Regions from separate parts of the Pseudonocardia sp. WMMC193 genome, predicted to be linked through region 3. Evidence: riboswitches for the same ligand, from Rfam matches in the RefSeq annotation. Region 3 holds a riboswitch; each other region holds the start of a gene.

Region 1 (4,252 bases), 780 kb from region 3:
CGACGGCGCCTTCACCGGGTCGAGGATGATCGTCCGCGGCTCGGCGTAGTCACTCGTGACCATCGTGTTCAGGTCCTCGCGGACCTGGATGCCGTGCGGGTTCGCGCAGCTGGGCTGCCCGAGCGCCGGCATGTTGAGGCACTGCGTCGGGTCCTCGGGGGTGCGGGTCGCGGCCGGGGCCTCGACCAGCTTCTGCCCGTCCGGACCGAAGCGCACGACCTCGCCCGGCGTACCCGCGAACCCGTTGCCGGTGCGCACCTCGCCGTTCGAGTAGGTGCAGGGACCGGGGACGACCGGGCCGCCCATGTAGGTCCCGTACGCGGTCCCGTCCTTCAGAACCCAGTACGCGTCCGGCACCGACCCGCAGAGGGTTTGGCTGGGGAGGCTGATGCCGGAGAGCTTGAGCTCCGGCAGCGCGGACACGTCGAAGACGTAGGTGGCCGCCGAGAAGAGGCCACCCGCGTAGATCTTGTCGCCCTTGCGCCACGAGTACTGCATGTGGTGCGGCTCGTTCTCGACCAGCGGGCCCACGGTGGCCGTGTTCACGACCTTGCCGTAGTTCGCCGACCCCTTGGTGACGTCGACGACCGCCATGAAGTCCGGCCCCGGCAGGGCGTTGCGCGCCTTGTCGAGCGGGTTCGCCAGCGACCCGGGCAGGTTCTTGACGTCCGGGACGACGGTGTCCGCGACGTTCTCGTCACCGGCCCAGACGACCATGTACTCGGGACGGGTGCCCGCGTCCGGCTTCGTCGCGGTGTCCACCAGGTTGTTCTCGACCCAGTAGTCCTTGCCGTCCGCGCCCTTGATCGAGGACCGGACCGTCTGGACGTCCGCGTAGGCGTCGCCGCTCGGGATCGCCGTGACCCCGGCGACCACCCCCACCGCCAGCAGGCCGAGCAGGACCTTGCGTGCGCCGCGCATCAGCTGGGGAGCAGTCGGGTGGGCGCGCCCGCGACCGACTTGATCAGGCCCGCGATCGGCACGCCGGCGGGGGCGAAGTCGAGCTGCTGGTTCAGCGGGTCGTCGTAGTACGTCTGGCTGGGCTCGACGTAGGGCGCCGTGGGGGCGGGCGCCGGGTCGATCCCGGTCGGCGCGGACAGCACCGGCGCGAGGTCCGGCACGAGGTCCGGCGTCGCGGCCTGCGCGGTGCCCGCCAGCGCGGCGAGTCCCGCGCTGGCGAGGACGGCACTGCCGAGCAGGCGCGTTCGGAGTCTGGACATGGTGATTCCTTCTTCTCTGGGGAGCGGACGGCTCGGCGGGACCCGCGTCGCCGGGGTGTCCGATGTGGAGCGGGGAGCCCTGGGACACGGCGGGACGGCGGGTCGGGCGCGAACCTGGCGCACCGCGGGGGTGCGTCGGAGCGAGGAGGGGGAGGCGGGGTCTGCGGCGGTGTCGCCGAACGGCCCCGGACCTCAGCTCACCGTCGCGCTACACAGCGCGCTCGCCACGCGGCGCAGGTCGACGTGGCGTCGAACCGCGAAGGTGGTGGTGAGGCGCATGCCGAGGACTGTGCCACCCGTATGGAGCAATGGCGAACAGCGCCCCCCGAGATCGACATTGTCCGGTGCGTCTGGGACGGCCGAAATGGCGGAAATCGTGACCGGGGCCACGCGATTCGACGCCGAAAACGGCTCGGTCCCCACGCGGCGCGGGTCGCACCCACTCTCACCCCATCGTGTTCCCCTGCCCGGGAACCGATCACGGCACGACGATCTCACCAGGGCTCGGAGGCCGACGGAAGCCCACACGATGCCCGCTGGCACGGCCCCATGATCACCCAGGGTCGCGATTTCCCGATCCGGCCGGGGAAATCCGCCGTTAATCTGCGCGCCGCCGCCTAGAACAGACAATCGGCCACCATTCCTGGGAGCTCGACCCGACAATGTCCAGTCATTTCGGCGTTTCCCGGATCACACTTGACCGGGGCCGGATCGGTTGCCTACCGTCGTCGGCAGGTCATGAGTGCCAGCGTCAAGCCCCGGCTCGCTGGTCGGCAACCCTCCTCCGCGGTGGGGTGCTCCGGGTGACGACCTGGCCGCCGCGAACCCGCGGTGGCAAGCGCGGACCCGCGTGCAGCGCCGGGTCCTGTCACGGATCCGGGAGGATCACCATGTCCCACACCGCCGTCGCGCCCTGTGCCGCCCCGACCGCACCCGTTGGCGCCGCGGTCGCGCCGCCCGCCGCTGTCGCACTGCCCGCCCTGGTCGGCACCGGCCTGCCCGTGCCGCTGGTCGACGGGCGCACGGTGCCCTACGCCAACCTCGACCTCGCCGCGAGCGCGCCCGCCCTGCAGGCGGTCGCCGACCACGTCGCCGAGCTGCTCCCCTACTACTCCAGCGTGCACCGCGGCGCGGGCTACGCCAGCCAGGTGTGCACCTCGGTCCTGGAGGCGGCCCGCGGCACGGTCGCCCGGTTCCTCGGGGCCCGCGAGGACGACGTCACGGTGTTCACCCGCAACACCACCGACGCGCTGAACCTGCTGGCCGGGGCCGTGCCGGGTGCGACGCTCTGCCTGGACCTCGAGCACCACGCCACGCTGCTCGCCTGGCGCGGCGACCACCGCGTGCTCGCCGCGGCGGACACGGTCGCGGAGACCCTCGAGCGGCTCGCCGAGGCGCTGACCGAGCGACCCACCGCCCTGCTGGCGATCACCGGCGCGTCGAACGTCACCGGCGAGATCCCGCCGATCGCCGAGATCACCGCCCTCGCGCACGCCGCGGGGTGCCGCGTGGTGCTGGACGCCGCGCAGCTCGCCCCGCACCGCCGCGTCGACATCGCCGCCTGGGACGTCGACTACGTGGTGGTCTCCGGGCACAAGCTCTACGCCCCCTACGGCGCGGGTGCGCTGGTCGGGCGTCGGGACTGGCTGGACGTGGCCGCGCCCTACCTCGCGGGCGGTGGCGCGGTGCAGGCCGTGGGCGTGTCCGGGGCGACCGCCGAGGTCACCTGGGCCCCCGCGCCGCACCGCCACGAGGCCGGCACGCCGAACGTGCTCGGCGCCGCCGCCCTGGCCGCCGCCTGCCGCGCCCTGGACCCGGTGATCGACACCGCGGTGCCCGCGCACGAGCGGGCGCTGCTGCAGCGGCTGACGGCGGGCCTGGCCGAGGTGGCCGAGGTGGTGCCGCTGCGGATCTGGGCGGACGCCGAGGACCGGGTCGGGGTCGTCAGCATCGTGGTGCGGGACGTCCCGGCCGGTCTGGTCGCCGCCGCGCTGTCCGCCGAGCACGGCATCGGCGTGCGGGACGGCCGGTTCTGCGCCCACCCGCTGCTGGCCCGCCTGGCGGGCGGCGCGGACGCGGTCCGGGTGAGCCTGGGCCTGAACACCACCGCATCCGATGTGGACCGGCTGGTGGCGGCGGTGCGCAGCATCGCCGAGCAGGGCCCGGCCGGGGACTACCACGAGGTCCAGGGGCGCTGGACCCCGCGCGGGGACACCCGCGACCTCGACCCGTTCGGCCTCGGGCACACCGCGGGCGGCGCCTCCGGCTGCGGCCACTGAGCCTGCGGCGCGCGTCAGGCGCGGTCGTGCAGGGTGATCCGGTAGCCGTCCGGGTCGGCGAAGGTGAAGGTGCGCCCGAAGGGGCCGTCGATCGGCTCGGCCACGATCGTGTGCCCGTCGGCGACGAGCGCGTCGTGGACGGCCTGCACGTCCGTGGCGTGCAGCCAGATCGCCGCCCCGATGCCGGGGTGCGCGGCGGAGTCGAGGTCGGTGCCGGGCACGACCTCCCGCAGCGCGAACGCGACGGGCTCGGTCTCGAACACGACCGCGTGCGGCGGCCCGGCCTGCGCGCGGACGAGCCCGAGGTACCGCTCGTAGAAGGCCTGCGAGGCGGCGAGGTCGCGCGCCTGGAGGGAGATGAAGTCGGGGCCGGTGACGGGCATGGTGGCACTCCTCGTTTCGTGTCAGCTTTCTGACACGAGCCAGGCTATGTCAGAATCCTGACATGAGTCAAGACGAGGTCGACGGCGTCGTTCTCGAGACGTCGCTCGGCTATCTGCTGAAGGAGGCGTCGAGCGCGCTGCGCCTGGCGATGGAGGACGTGCTGCGCCCGCTGGGGATGACGGTGACCCGCTACTCCTGCCTGGAGCTGCTCGCCCAGCGGCCGGGCCTGTCGAACTCCGACCTCGCGCGGGGCGCGTTCGTGACCCGGCAGTCGATGAACGTGCTGCTCCAGACGCTGGAACGGGAGGGCCTGGTCGCCCGGCCCGCGCAGGCACCCGTCGGCAAGGTGCTGCCGACGCGGCTCACGCC
Region 2 (4,252 bases), 3.1 Mb from region 3:
GTGCAACGTCCGGGTAAACGGGTCCGCCTGCGGGGGCCCGCGGCCCGGTCTGTAGCATGGATCGTCGAGTGCTCGGCGTGCTCGCTCGCATCGGTCCAGAACCGCTCGCGGATCGCCGGAGCCGGCACAGACGACGAGAACCCGAAAAGACTGAGGAACAACCAGCGTGGCGAACATCAAGTCCCAGATCAAGCGCGTCAAGACCAACGAGAAGGCCCGGCAGCGCAACAAGTCGGTCAAGTCCTCGGTCAAGACCGCGATCCGCAAGTTCCGCGAGGCTGCGGAGGCCGGCGACACCGAGAAGGCCGTGCAGCTGCAGAAGAACGCCGCCAAGGCCCTCGACAAGGCCGCCAGCAAGGGCGTCATCCACAAGAACCAGGCCGCGAACCGCAAGTCGGCGATCGCCAAGCGCGCCGCCGAGCTGTCCGCCTGAGACCACCCGCGCCCCACGGGGCGTGGTTCGCGCTCCCTCCTGTGAGCGACTGACGACGGCGCTGCCCTTTCCCGTGGGGCAGCGCCGTCGTCGTGTCGGCAGCCCGATCCGCCGGACCCGGTCCGACGGCGAACGGCGCGTTCGCTCGCTAGGTATGGGCGAACGCGCTGTTCGCCGGGGGTCAGCCGGTGCCGCGGGCGTCGACGACGGCGAGGACGGCGCGTTCCAGGGCGTAGCCCGGGTCCGCGGCCGCGCCCTTCACGTCCGCGTTCACCTGCGCGGTCGCGGCGATGGCGACGGCCAGGCCCGCCGGTCGCCAGGAACGCACCTGCCCCTGGGCCTTGCGGATCTTCCACGGCGGCATGCCCAGGCTCTGGGCCATGCGGTTGGGGTCGCCGCGACCGGCCGAGCCGACCTTCGCCAGCGTGCGCACCGCGTCCGCCAGGGCGTCCGCGACCAGCACCGGCGCCACCCCGAGCACCAGGGCCCAGCGCAACGCCTCCAACGCCCCCGCCCGGTCCCCCGCGACGGCCTTGTCCGCCACCGCGAAGCCGGAGGACTCGGCCCGCCCCCGGTGGTAGCGGCGGACCGCGTCGCCGTCGACCCGGCCGCCGCTGTCCGACACCAGCTGCCCGGTGGCCGCGGCGAGTTCCCGCAGGTCCGAGCCGACCGCCTCGAGCAGCACCGACACCGCGTCCGCGGTGATCGACCCGCCCGCGCGGCGTGCCTCCGCGCGCACGAACTCGGCCCGCTCCTCGGCCCGGGTGAGCTTGTCGCACCGGGTGACCACGGCCTTGAGCGCGCGCAGGTCGTCCGCCAGCTGCTTGCCGCGCGCCCCGCCGGCGTGCACCGCGACCAGCACGATCCCCTCCTCGGGGGCCCGCCCGTAGGCGAGGATCGCGGCGGCGAGCTCCTTCGCGGCCTCGTGCGCCCCCTGGATCACCACGACCCGCGACTCGGCGAACAGCGACGGGCTCAGGTGCCCGACCAGCTCCCCGGCCGTGACCTCGGACGGCCGCAGCCGCCGGACGTCCGTCTCGGGGTCGGCCGCGCGCGCGGACCGGATGATCTCGGAGACGGCCCGCTCGACCAGTAGCTCCTCCTCGCCCACGACGAGCTGCAGCGGGGCGGGTGGCTTCGTGGCGGGCACGGCGGACCTCCGGCGGACGGGGACCCGCCAGGGGCGGGCCGCGGACCCGACCATCGTCCCGCACGGCACCGACGATCCGCGCGCAGCCCGAGCCTGCCGCGTGAGCCGGCTCTCGGATGTGAGGTTCACCTGGCCGAGGGGCGCGCGGGTGACGTAACCTGGCCGACATCCGGATCTCCGGACGTCCGCACCCGCCGGGTCGATCCCGCGGGCGGGGCACAACTGCACATGGCTCATCCAGAGGGGCAGAGGGAACGGCCCGTTGAAGCCCCGGCAACCGGCGTCGAACGACGATCCGCGCTGCACACGTTCGGAGTGTGCGCACGTCGACGGACCAGGTGCCAATTCCGGCCCGCGCGAGCGGGACAGATGAGGAGATCTGATGACTCTCACTGCTGACACGCCTACGGGCACCTCCTACGACCTGGGCTCGGCCCGCGCGCTGTCCTGTCGCGAGTGCGGGCACGAGGCTCCGCTGGCCGCCGAGTTCGCCTGTAGCGAGTGTTTCGGACCGCTCGAGATCGCCTACGACTTCCCGACGGTCACCCGCGCCTCCATCGAGGCGGGCCCCAAGTCGATCTGGCGCTACCAGGACCTGCTCCCCGTTCCGAAGAACGTGCGCGAGCACCCGAACACCGAGCCCGGCCTGACCCGGCTCATCGAGGCGGACCGGCTGGCCGCCGAGCTCGGCGTCCGCAAGCTGTGGATCAAGGACGACACCGGGAACCCCACCCACTCCTTCAAGGACCGGGTCGTGGCCGTAGCCCTCGCCGCCGCCCGCGAGCTGGGCTTCTCCGTGCTGTGCTGTCCCTCCACCGGCAACCTGGCGAACGCCGTGGCCGCCGCCGCGGCCCGCGCCGGGTGGGACTCCGTGGTGCTGATCCCGTCCAACCTGGAGCAGGCCAAGATCACCACCACCGCCGTCTACGGCGGCACGCTGCTCGCCGTCGACGGCAACTACGACGACGTGAACCGGCTCGCCACGGAGCTGGCCGCCGAGCACGAGGACTGGGCGTTCGTGAACGTCAACGTCCGGCCGTACTACGCCGAGGGCTCCAAGACCCTGGGCTACGAGGTCGCCGAGCAGCTCGGCTGGCGGCTCCCCGACCAGATCGTCATCCCCGTCGCCTCCGGCTCGCAGCTGACCAAGGTGGACAAGGGCTTCGGCGAGTTCGTCAAGCTCGGCCTGGTCGACGACAAGCCCTACCGGATCTTCGGCGCGCAGGCGGCGGGCTGTTCCCCGGTCGCGACCGCGTTCGAGGCGGGACACGACGTCATCCAGCCCGTCAAGCCGGACACCATCGCCCGCTCGCTGGCGATCGGCAACCCCGCCGACGGCCCGTACGTCCTCGACTCGGTGCGCCGCACCGGCGGTGCCGTCGGCCACGTGACCGACGACGAGGTCCGCGACGGCATCCGGCTGCTCGCCCGCACCGAGGGCGTGTTCGCCGAGACCGCGGGCGGCGTGACCGTGGCGACCGCCAAGAAGCTGATCGACGAGGGCAGGATCGACCGGGACGCCGAGACCGTCCTGCTGATCACCGGCGACGGGCTCAAGACGCTGGACGCGGTGTCCGGCCAGGTGGGCCCGACCGCCACCGTGCCCTCCACGAGCAAGGCCGTGCGCGAGGCGCTCGAGAACCGCTGAGCCACGCCGCCGACGGGCCCCGGGACGCGTTCCCGGGGCCCGTTCGCGTTCGCGGACGGGGCGGGTGCCGCGCGGCGCGGGCAGCGGGTCGCCCCGCTCGACGAGCCCGTCGTCCGCGGTGACCGCCACGTCGCCGCCGAGGTCCGTACGGCGCACCGCGACCCCGGCTCCGGCCAGCAGGTCCATCAGGCCCGGGTTCGGGTGGCGGTAGGAGTTGCCCGCCCCCACGCTGACCAGCACCGCACGCGGTGCGACGGCGCCCAGGAACTCGCGGCTGGTGTAGCGGGAGCCGTGGTGCGGCATCTTGAGCACGTCCGCACGCAGGTCCGCGCCGCTCGCCACGAGCTCCGCCTGCGCCTCCAGCTCGATGTCACCGGTGAACAGGATGCGCCCGGCGGGCGTGGTCGCCCGCACCACGACCGAGGTGTTGTTGACCGCCGTGCCGTCCTCCTCGTCGATGTCCTCGCGCCCGCCCGCGGCGAGCACCTCCAGGGTGAGCGCCCGCCACTCCAGCCGACGTCCGACGGTCAGCTCCACGAGACCGGCCCCCGCCTCCCGGGCCCGGGCCGCGATCCGACGGACCGCCGACTCCGGCTCGTGGGACGCGCCCAGCGCGATCGCCGAGACCGACCGGCCGCGCAGGGCCCCGGCGAGGCCGCCGACGTGGTCGGCGTGCAGGTGACTCAGCGCCACCAACGCGAGCGACTCGACCCCCAGCCTGCGCAGGCACGCGTCGACGGGACCGTCCTCGGGGCCGACGTCGATCAGCACCGCGCGGCCGGGCTCGCCCGTGGCGAGGACGAGGGCGTCTCCCTGGCCCACGTCGCACGCGACGGCCACCCAGCCGGGCGGCGGCCAGCCCGGCCGCAGGACCCGGGTGGGCAGCAGCACGAGCGCCAGCCCGAGCAGGACCGCCAGCACCACCAGCCGCGACCTGCGGAACCGGAACGCGACCACCAGGCCCAGCAGGGCCGCGGTGAGCAGCAGCGCCCCGAGCATCCCGGCGGGCCAGGGCACCACC
Region 3 (4,252 bases):
GCGCACCATCTCCAGGGCCGCCCGGTCCTTCACCGAACCGCCGGGGTTCAGGTACTCCAGCTTCACCAGGACCTGCGCCGCCAGGCCCGCGGTCAGGCGCCGCAGCCGGACCAGCGGGGTGTTCCCCACCAGGTCCAGGACGCTGCCCTGAACGCCGTCGTGGCTCACGCCGGGCCCAGCTCGAGGTGCTCGCGCAAGGTGGTCCCCTCGTACTCGGTGCGGTACACCCCGCGTTCCTGCAGCTCGGGGACCAGCCGCTCGACGACGTCCGTGAGCGCCTGCGGGACAAGGTAGGGCAGCAGGTTGAAGCCGTCCACCACGCCTTCCCGGACGTAGTGGGCCCAGACGTCCGCGACCTGCCCCGGGGTGCCGACGAAGGGCGGGCGAGACGAGCTGACCTCGATGGCCAGCTCCCGGATCGAGAGGTTCTCGGCCGCCGCGCGCTGCCGCCACTGCTCGATGAGCGCCCGTTTGCCGGTGCGCCGCTCGATCGAGATGGTGCCGCGCGAGGGATCGAGCTCGGCGTCCGTCGGCTCGATGTCCGGCAGCGGGCCGTCCGGGTCGTAGGCGGACAGGTCCGTGCCCCAGTACTGCTCGAAGTACGACAGGGCGCGCGGCCCGGTGACCTGCTCGCGCCGCACCCAGGCCGCCTTCTCCTCGGCCTCGGCCGGGGTGTCGCCGAGCACCACGGACGCGCCGGGCAGGATCCGCAGCGAGTCCGGTGCGCGGCCGTGGCGGGCCAGCCGGGCCCGCAGGTCGGCGGCGTAGGCGGCGGCCGGTTCGAACGCGGTGTGCGCCGAGAACACGACGTCCGCGTGCCGGGCGGCCAGCTCCCGTCCGCCTTCGGAGTCCCCGGCCTGGAACAGCACCGGCCTGCCCTGCCTGCTCGCGGGCACGGTCGGGGTCGCGGTGAACTCGACCAGGTCGGTGGCCCGTTCCACGGTCTCGATCGCGCCGGGCCGGGCCCAGCTCTTGGCCCGGCCCTCGTCGGCGGGCTCCCAGTCCGGTTCCCAGCCCGCCCAGAGTGCCTTGGCGGCCTCGACGAACTGTGTGGCGCGCTCGTAGCGCCGGTCGTGCGGGAGCCATCCGCCGTGCCGGAAGTTCTCCCCGGTCCACGCGTTGTCGGTGGTGACGATGTTCCAGCCGGCCCGGCCGTCGGACAACAGGTCGAGGGCGGCGAGCCGGCGTGCGAGGTCGGCCGGGTAGTTGTAGGTCGTGTTCTGGGTGGCGACCAGCCCGATCCGCTCGGTGGCGCCCGCGAGGGCGGCGAGCTGAGTGATGGCGTCCGGTCGCCCGGCGACGTCGAGATCGTGGACCCGGCCCCGGTTCTCCCGCACCCGCAGGCCCTCGCCGAGGAAGAACGCGTCGAACAGGCCGCGCTCGAGCAGGCGGGCGAGGTCGACGAAGGTCTCGATCGCCATCTGCGGGGCCGACCGCGGGTCCGCCCACAGCGTCTGCGGCCCGACGCCGGTGAAGAAGACTCCCAGGTGGAGACGGCGCTGCTGGATGCGGCTCATCGGACACTCCCGGCGAAGCGGTTGACGGGACGGGGCAACCCGAGGGACTCGCGCAGGGTCCGCCCCGGCGGGCGGCGCAGGTCGGCGAGGGCGGGCAGCACCCGGTCGGCGAGGATCGGCAGGTCCACGGCCTGCACGGCGGGATGGAACCGGACCCCGTCGACCACCCCGGCCAGCTCGCGCAGCAGGGTGACCAGCGCGTCCGCGGACCCCACGTGCCGCAGCGCGCCGCCCGGTTCCCAGAGCGTGTCCGCGTCGAGGGCGGCGAGGCGGTCGGCGGCCGGCTCGTCGGCGTCGAGCACCACCTCCACCTCGGCGAACCGCACCGGGGAGTCCGCCGCGGCGAGGTCCGCACCGACGAGCGCGACGTCCGCGAGCCCGCCGAGCCCGAGGCGGGCGTCGGCCAGCACGACGAGCTGCCCCTGCGGGGGCCGCGGGGTGATCAGCGGGCCGCGGACGGTGAACCGCGCACCGACGGCGTCGACGTGGTGCACCCGGTCCGGGTCCAGGTAGCGGCCGGTGGCGACGTCCTTGATGACGGCGTCGTCCTCCCAGGAGTCCCAGAGCGCGCGGGCGGTGTCGACCACGTCCCGGGTCTCGCGGTCCAGGTCCGCGGGCGCCAGCGGGGTGGCGCCGATCGTCGCGGCCGCGGCGGGATCGTTCGCCGTGCCCACCACCCAGCCGCCGCGCCCGTGGGTGGCGTGGTCGAGCGCGGCGAGCTGGGTGGCCAGGTGGAACGGCTCGGTGGTCGCCACGTGCAGGGTCGGGGCGAGCCCGATCCGGGACGTGGTGGTGGCGACGAACGCGGCCCGGGTGCCCGCTTCCAGTCTGCCCGCGGCGTCGAGCCCGGAGCTCGGGGGCACGGGCGAGTCGGCGAAGGTGGCCAGCACGAAGCCGGCCCGCTCCGCGCCGTGGACCGCGGCGCGCACCGCGGCACCGCCGAGCACCGCGCCGGGTGGGCGCCCGGAGTGCCGCCAGGCGGCGGGGTGGGCGCCGTCGCCGTCGAGCTCGACGGCGAGGGACAGGCGGGGTGACGGGGTCACGGAACCTCCGGGTGCGTGGGTCGAGCGCCACCCGCTCGGCTCACCGGAGCCGCGGAATGCGGCTCAGCGCCGAGCGGGCCACGGCCAGGTGCTGGGCGACCTCGGCGGCGATCAGGTCGCTGGGGGCTGCGGCGCCGGTGGCCCGCAGCGAACGGTTGCGGTCGACGAGGGACTCCAGCGACTCGAGGAGCTGGTCCCCGATCTCGGTGAGGCGGTCGTCCGCGGTGGGCGGGAGGGACGAGAGTGACGGCAGGACGGACATGGCTTCCCCTGAGGTGATGGTCGGGACGGGCGGTGCGGGGCCGCGGTCACCGACAGAGGGACGCCTCGGTCCGGCAGAAGTCCACGTGCCGTCGCCTCGTCCACGACCCCACCCCGGGACGAGTGCACGGACCGGACACGGAGGACCCCCATCGTTCCCGGCAGGAGCACCCTGCAGGGGTCTGCGGGTTGCTGCGGCGTCGACGAGCCGGGTCTCTCGGCCGCTCAGGATGGCTGTTGACCTCCACTAGACCTCCGCCCCGACCGGGTGTCAAGCGCATGAACGCTCATGTTCCGTGCGGCGGGACGCGCCCCGGAAACGTTCGGACACCGGTGCGCTGTGCCCTGACTCACACCGCGGGCACGTCCGGGGCGGGCGATGCTGGAGGGAGACGTCGTCTCGAGGAGGTTCGGATGCCCGGTCCGGGAGCCCTCCTCGTCGCACGTCGGTGGCTCGACGGGCTCGGCTCGCCGCCCGGCCACTGTCGTCCCTGATCACGGCCCCGCACCGCCACCGATCAGGAGACCCATGTCCGAGACCCGAACCTCAGGGCACCTGCACCTCGGCGTCGCGCTCGACGGCGCCGGCTGGCACCCCGCCGCCTGGCGCGAGCCCGGCGCCCGCCCGAATGCGCTGTTCACCCCCGGCTACTGGGCCGGGCTGGCCCGCACCGCCGAGCGCGGCGGACTGGACCTGCTGACCATCGAGGACAGCCTGGCGCTGCAGACCCACGACGCGTTCCGGTCCGACGACCGCACCGACGAGGTCCGCGGCAGGCTCGACGCGTTGCTGACCGCCTCCCTGCTCGCGCCGCTGACCAGCCGGATCGGCCTGGTCCCGACCGTGACCGTCACCCACACCGAGCCCTTCCACGTCTCGAAGGGCATCGCGACGCTGGACCACACCTCGCTCGGCCGGGCCGGGTGGCAGGTCAAGGTGTCCGGGCGGCCCGCGGAGGCCGAGCACGTCGGACGCCGGGAGATCCGCCCGGTCGCGCAGGCGGACCTCGCCGGGGACGGGCTCCCGCCGCAGTTCGTGGAGCTGTTCGACGAGGCCGCGGACGTGGTCGAGGTGGTGCGCAGGCTCTGGGACAGCTGGGAGGACGACGCCGAGATCCGGGACGTCGCGACCCGGCGGTTCATCGACCGCGACAAGGTGCACACCGTGGACTTCGAGGGCCGGTTCTTCCGGGTCCGCGGCCCGTCGATCGTGCCGCGCCCGCCGCAGGGTCAGCCGGTGGTGACCGCGCTGGCCCACCGCCGCGAGCCCTACGAGCTGGCCGCCCGCGGCGCCGACCTGGTGTTCGTCACGCCGGGGTACGCGGGGCCTGCGGAGCAGGTCCTGGCCGACGTCGCGGCGGCGGCCGAGCGGGTGGGGCGGACCGGGGAGCCGCTGCAGGTGTGGGCGGACCTGGTGGTCTTCCTCGACAC

Evidence for each region. A riboswitch is a leader RNA that binds a small molecule or an ion and turns the genes downstream of it on or off. The one in region 3 is predicted to bind S-adenosylmethionine.
Region 1: linked by a shared signal. The riboswitch ahead of L3X23_RS14010 (aminotransferase class V-fold PLP-dependent enzyme) and the one ahead of L3X23_RS17785 (hypothetical protein) in region 3 are both predicted to bind S-adenosylmethionine.
Region 2: linked by a shared signal. The riboswitch ahead of thrC (threonine synthase) and the one ahead of L3X23_RS17785 (hypothetical protein) in region 3 are both predicted to bind S-adenosylmethionine.

What each region holds. Positions count from the first base shown of each region.
Region 1 covers NZ_JAKKDO010000003.1:2,662,000-2,666,251, forward strand. Annotated here, with positions in the region: gene L3X23_RS14000 (selenium-binding family protein) at 1-921, opposite strand, end outside; gene L3X23_RS14005 (hypothetical protein) at 921-1,220, opposite strand; gene L3X23_RS36600 (putative leader peptide) at 1,413-1,499, opposite strand; SAM riboswitch class IV at 1,955-2,067, shown strand; gene L3X23_RS14010 (aminotransferase class V-fold PLP-dependent enzyme) at 2,111-3,499, shown strand; gene L3X23_RS14015 (VOC family protein) at 3,514-3,882, opposite strand; gene L3X23_RS14020 (MarR family winged helix-turn-helix transcriptional regulator) at 3,945-4,252, shown strand, end outside.
Region 2 covers NZ_JAKKDO010000003.1:387,067-391,318, reverse strand. Annotated here, with positions in the region: gene rpsT (30S ribosomal protein S20) at 167-433, shown strand; gene holA (DNA polymerase III subunit delta) at 615-1,583, opposite strand; SAM riboswitch class I at 1,814-1,959, shown strand; gene thrC (threonine synthase) at 1,966-3,231, shown strand; partial or broken gene L3X23_RS36545 (ComEC/Rec2 family competence protein) at 3,550-4,252, opposite strand, start outside.
Region 3 covers NZ_JAKKDO010000003.1:3,439,689-3,443,940, forward strand. Annotated here, with positions in the region: gene L3X23_RS17770 (pyridoxal-phosphate dependent enzyme) at 1-168, opposite strand, end outside; gene L3X23_RS17775 (NtaA/DmoA family FMN-dependent monooxygenase) at 165-1,517, opposite strand; gene L3X23_RS17780 (LLM class flavin-dependent oxidoreductase) at 1,514-2,560, opposite strand; gene L3X23_RS17785 (hypothetical protein) at 2,601-2,822, opposite strand; SAM riboswitch class I at 2,968-3,058, opposite strand; gene L3X23_RS17790 (LLM class flavin-dependent oxidoreductase) at 3,351-4,252, shown strand, end outside.